DNA from 2 places in the Enterococcus sp. GPZ-007 genome. Region 1 is predicted to be linked to the other one. Evidence: riboswitches for the same ligand, from Rfam matches in the RefSeq annotation. Region 1 holds a riboswitch; the other holds the start of a gene.
The links. Region 1 has a riboswitch for thiamine pyrophosphate ahead of thiT (energy-coupled thiamine transporter ThiT). Riboswitches for the same ligand answer to the same signal wherever they lie in the genome.

Region 1 (2,953 bases):
ATCAAAGCCAAACCTACTAACAATAATAAGAAAAGAAAAATATTTATTAACCAATTTCTTTTTTTCTTCATCTCAAGCCTCCCGCTTTCTCCCGCTTTCTCCCGCTAATCATATCATACTCTATTCATTCCCGTGATACTACTTTCACTTAATAGAAAAAAAATTAAAAAAAGAAATAAATGCATTAGAAAGTTGTTATTTATTAAAATGATTTTAAATGTTAACAAAGTGCTTCAATGTTGCAGTTTTTAAGGCATTTGTAATCTAATTTTAAAATAAAAGATACGAGCTTTTTTTTTATTATTGAGTTAAAATGATTGTGACGACTATTAGAAAGGGTGAAAATTTGTGCCAGATACGTTATTTGCTTACATCGATTCCACAAGTAATGCTGTGCTTTCAAAAGGTTTTTCACCCAACGATTTTGTTGATGGAATCGTCCATCAACCTAAACATTTGTTATTGCTAGATCCTGTCGCAGAGGCTGGAGAATACGAGCCTCATACAGGGTTGAAGATCGTTAATAGTCCTGAACAAGTCCAACAATTCTTCAACAACAAAGTCTTTACTCAATCCAAAGGAATCAAGTGGATTGATTTTAATGATTTAGCGATGCTAAAAGAACTAACTCCATTAGAAATTTCAGAACTGCTTTATTTTGGTCATATGCGGACACACCTGCACTCGCCTTTTTTTTACAAGTTACAGAATAATTTCGTGTACTTCAATTTGGGCAATGGAACAATGCGAGTATATTATCGCTATTTAGATGAGTTCTATCGTATCCTTGCTAGCAAATTGACCCGTGTCGTGTTGGAAAGGGTCAATGATCGGCGGTCGTTTTTCCGTAGAGGTTCTTCTGTCGCACCATTGGATGGCGAATTATTGAAGGAATTATATCCGATCTTACAGGAAGGTGCAATTTTTTGTCTCAGTGAGTCCGAACTAAAAAATCGGGTCTACAGTATCCCGATTTTCCTATCTGATGAAAAAGGCTGGCGTCGCAGTCCTAAGAACTATAAAAAAGAACAGCAGATCGCAGAGATTACTTACGATACCACCAAACAGCTATGGTCATTGGAAGTCGAAAATGATGATCCGGTCTTCTCATTCCGCTAATAAAAAGCATTTGTCTGCTAAGGACAAATGCTTTTTTTACTGTTTATTGATGGCTTTGTTTCTGGATCAAGTTTCCGTCTTTCGGCAAAAATAGCTGCGGGACTTTTTCAGCAACGATGACCGCAACGATCGCTGTCACGACGGCTGTCGCCAAGCCGCTGACTCCGTTCATAATCAGTGAGAAGATCCACGGATTCAAGCCCCATAAAGCATAACTGCCCCAGAAAACCACACCCGCGATAAAATGCCAGAAGAATCTTGCTCCGGTCCCCATAATCGTCCCGTAAATAATATTTTTACGAGCGCCTCGCAAGTCTTCATCAACTAGTGCCTGTTGAACTTTCTTAGCATACAGCCCGGCGAATCCTGCAAAGGTAAATGCAATCGGGTATTCGATCAGTACTTGAATGACACTTAAAAAGTAAACATCCCCCGCTGGAAAATGCAAGATCCCCCAGATGAACGCTGAAAGCAACGCGGGTTTCACACCACGGCGCAATGCGAACAAAGTCATTGGAATCATCCCTAGTGAAACGGTAAAGCTGCTGCCGATCGTTGTCGGAATCAGTGACAGCATGAAGGCTAATGCCGCCACGATCGTCCCTTCGATCATGATTCTTGTTTTGTGCATAAAAAAACTCCTCCTTTTGAACATACAGTCCACAAAGGAGAAGTAAATATCTTTACTTCATCACAATTCCTACGCTCGAATAACCGAAACAGGTACTAGGGTTTAGAGTAATCTCAATCTCAGCCCGAGGGCTCCCCTTTGCGACAGTATTATTCTATTTTCTAGTACATCTAGAGTATAACAGATGTCTGATTGCTCGTAAATGTATAAAATACTTTTATCGTGAAATACTTTCCTGATCTCCGCTTGGTGATAGGGTCGTTACCTTTTTGATCCGATCAATCGTCAGCATCACTAATTGGTTGTCTTGAGTGCGAATAACGATAGATTCATTAGCGACAACTTTAGGCAGCCAGCCTGAGATCGTATGAAACTTTTCTTCGTTTTTCTCATCTTGAACTTGAATGACCACTAAACTATTCTGTAGAGCTGCCATCTTCAGTTTGAGAAAAATATTCTCGTTGGCCTGCTCTTGGGCACGTTTTTCAGCAGAATCATTCAAAAAATCCGAGATGAAACGATACGATGAATTTGAAAACAGCTTGATTAAATTCTTTTTTGGCTTCTCGTTTTTAGTCATTCAGCTTCCTCCTATCAAGAGCACGGTTGCGTAGTTTGATTTTACTTAAATTCACAAGAAAAAACAAGGAATCTAGTCCAATTCAAAAAAAGTTAACCATTCGTTTAAACCTTTTTCAATTAATTCATAGGTTTCTTCAAAATTCCCTGTGTACCAAGGGTCTGGAATGCTTTCTCCCTCATGACCCGGCACGCGATCCAGATACAAATAAATCTTATCTTCCGTACCCGCTGGAGCCATTGATTCCAAATCGTAGACATTTTCCTGATCCATCCCGATGATGTAATCTGCCTCATAGAAATCCTCAGTAGTAACTTGGCGAGCGCGCATTCCTTTAGTAGAAATATGATGCTGCGACAACAGCTTCTGGGTTCCGCGATGGGGCGGGTTTCCGACCTCCCAGCGGCTGGTGGCTGCTGAATCGACTTGATAATTATCCTTCCGCTCTTTTTCCAGCGCATCGCGAAAAATCGCTTCGGCCATCGGTGAACGGCAAATATTTCCCATACATACAAATAGAATCTTTTTCATGTCATTCCTCCTGTGCTATAGTCAATTTATCGAAATGAAACGAGGGATTGTAAATGAGTAAAATTTATCTTTCCGCCAAACTGCCCGAGCTT
Region 2 (2,953 bases), on a different contig from region 1:
TGAAAATCAGCTAGATTATCTTCCTTAATCCCTCCAATTGCCACACTTGGAATCGTCACTGCTTTATTAATGGCTTTCAGCATTTCTTTAGAAGTCAGCGGGGTATCTTTGGTTTTTGTTGGAAAAATCGCACCGATTCCTAAATAATCTGCGCCTGCTTTTTCTACCTCTAAACCACGTTCCACTGTCTTCGCCGAGACACCCAAAATTTTTTCTGATCCAATCAAAGAACGAACGACATCTACTGGCATCTCATCATCACCAATATGCACCCCTGCCGCATCGACCGCCAGACAAATATCCACTCGATCATTGATGATCAAAGGAATCTGGTAACGATCCGTGATCGCTTTTACCTTCAAGGCAAGCTCATAAAATCTTCCCGTCACCAATTCCTTCTCCCGTAATTGAACCAATGTCACACCGTTTTTGCAGGCCTCTTCAATCACGGTTAAAAATTTCTCGTCGCTAAAATCATAGCGTCCTGTCACTAAATATAAGGTTAAATCCATTGTTTCTCCCATCCCTTCACTTCAGTCCACCAATCTTCTTCCATCAATACCGAAAGCTGATTCAATGTTTCTTGCCGAAAAGCAGCTAACCCGATTTCGTCTTTTGCCTGTTCACCGCAAAGATTAAAGTAGCTGACCGCAGAAATGACTGCATCGGCCGCTTCCACTCCGCTGCCTAATAAAGCAGCAATCAACGCACCAACGATATCACCTGTTCCAGTAAAGCGATCCAATGCGGGCACCCCATTGGTTAATCGCCAAATATGTTTTTGATCAACGATAATATCCTGACTGCCAGTCGCTAAAAAAGTGGTTTTCGGATACGACTTTGCTAAAGTCTGCATCGCTTCGATCAATTCTTCGATTGCTTTATCACTTTGATCCAGCTCGCTACCATCCACTCCGCGAGCATAACTCGGCAAATTGCAGAAATTACGCAATTCGGAAATATTGCCCTTTACGACTGATGGTTTTTCTTCCACCAAAGAACGCCCCACCTGATCACGAACTCGACTGACACCATAACCAACCAAATCAACCACCGTTGGCTTCTGCGCTTTATTCGCTAATTTACTCGCTGCAATCAGACTCTTTTCTCGTTCTTCCGATAAATGACCAATATTCAGCAGCAAACTATCGGTCTTTTGAAACAGCTCTTCAAACTCTCTGGGATCAGAAGCCATGATTGGCTTCGCCCCAACATAGAGCAAAGCGTTCGCCACCGTCTCACAGGTGACTTCATTGGTTATGCAATGAACTAACGGCCCATCCGCCAACGGAAATACCTTTGAAAAATTCGTTTTGATCATCCAAACATCCTTTCACTGGAAAACAACCGTTGCCAGCGTTTAAAAATCGCTGTTTCCTGTAATTTCACTAACACTACAAAAGCAATCGCCGAACCGATCAATGTCGCACCGACAAATCTTGGCGTATAGATCAGCCAATACAGATCATTTTGACTGCCAGTGAACCAAACCATCACAGGATAAGACAAAAGCGAACCGATGATGCCCGTGCCAACGACTTCTCCCAGCATCGACCAGATCAATTTTTTTCCAAAACTGTAAAACAGTCCTGCTAAGAATGCGCCAAATACCGCACCCGTCAATGCCAACGGCGGAATCCCCAACATCGTCATCCGAATCAATGCACAGACCACTGCCATTACTGTCCCATAGAATGGTCCCAATAATACCCCGGCGATAATATTCATGACGCTGGACATCGGCGCCATCCCTTCTATCCGCATCAATGGCGAAAGCACGACATCCAAAGCGATCATCAGTGCTAGTAACGTTAACTTGTGGATTTTATTTTTCTCCACGACAAATAGCCCCTTTCCGCAAGAAACAAGAGGAGCAAAAGACAGAAAAACCCAACCAAAAGAAAATGGTCGGGTACGATCAGTCAACTAGCTACATTTCCCTGCGACAGTCTTAACTGCATCAGGTTCCATGGGTATAATCTCAGCATTACAGCACCCCAAATGTTTCTATTCAATTGATTGAAGTATAACATACTTTTTTTTAACCAACTAGCTTATAATGAATAAAAGCGGCTCGAACTCGTTCAATTTTTGAATAATAAGAGAAAAACAGAAAGGATGTTTTTATGCCTAAACCAGATTTTTCTGCGATCCATCACGTCGCTATCATCGTGTCGGACTATCAAAAAGCTCGCCATTTTTATGTCGATATTCTCGGTTTACCGATCATTCGCGAAAATTACCGACCAGAGCGCCAGGATTATAAACTAGATCTGCAGCTTAACGATGCGGAATTAGAAATCTTTGCCGTACAAGACCCGCCAAAACGTCCAAGTTTTCCAGAAGCGGCCGGCCTGCGTCACTTAGCCTTCAAGACAAAAGATATCGAAGCGACGGTTGCTTATTTAGCTAGCCACGGTGTCGAATGCGAACCTTTACGAACCGATGACTTCACTGGTGAGAAGATGACCTTCTTCTTTGATCCAGATGGACTGCCGCTGGAATTACATGAATAACAAAAAGCCTCTTTTCGCTTTGAAAAGGGGCTTTCCTTGTAATAGATTTACGCTTCTTCCACTGGATACTTAATCGCATTTTTCTTCAATTTTTCACTGATGATCTCATCAATATCGAAATCCAGATTATCAGCCATCATGTAAGAATAAATCAGTACATCAGCCAGTTCTTCCTTCAAGCGCTCTGTCTGTGTCCGCGCTTCTTCTGAATCCTTCCATTGAAAAAGCTCCAGCAGTTCGGCCGCCTCTAAGCAAATTGATAATGCTAAATCCTTCTCATTATGAAATGGGCGCCAGTTTCTTTCATCGCGAAATTGATTGATTTTTTCCATACTATTCATAGTCAGCCTTCTTTCGCTAACTATTCTACCATAGATACAAGGCTTCGATTTTCTTCCAGCTCACTAATCGTTTCTTGAATCCAGCGTGTACTTAGT

Region 2: linked by a shared signal. The riboswitch ahead of thiW (energy coupling factor transporter S component ThiW) and the one ahead of thiT (energy-coupled thiamine transporter ThiT) in region 1 are both predicted to bind thiamine pyrophosphate.

Annotation. Positions count from the first base shown of each region.
Region 1 is NZ_JCAFYN010000033.1:23,055-26,007, reverse strand. It holds gene AC4J95_RS15335 (class A sortase) at 1-71, opposite strand, end outside; gene AC4J95_RS15330 (hypothetical protein) at 349-1,119, shown strand; gene thiT (energy-coupled thiamine transporter ThiT) at 1,163-1,750, opposite strand; TPP riboswitch at 1,800-1,898, opposite strand; gene AC4J95_RS15320 (hypothetical protein) at 1,968-2,330, opposite strand; gene AC4J95_RS15315 (low molecular weight protein-tyrosine-phosphatase) at 2,403-2,861, opposite strand; gene AC4J95_RS15310 (2-hydroxyacid dehydrogenase family protein) at 2,915-2,953, shown strand, end outside.
Region 2 is NZ_JCAFYN010000015.1:70,306-73,258, forward strand. It holds gene thiE (thiamine phosphate synthase) at 1-512, opposite strand, end outside; gene thiM (hydroxyethylthiazole kinase) at 503-1,321, opposite strand; gene thiW (energy coupling factor transporter S component ThiW) at 1,318-1,797, opposite strand; TPP riboswitch at 1,921-2,010, opposite strand; gene gloA2 (SMU1112c/YaeR family gloxylase I-like metalloprotein) at 2,127-2,516, shown strand; gene AC4J95_RS09865 (nucleotide pyrophosphohydrolase) at 2,564-2,857, opposite strand; gene AC4J95_RS09870 (AcpB/EbpR/MafR family transcriptional regulator) at 2,878-2,953, opposite strand, start outside.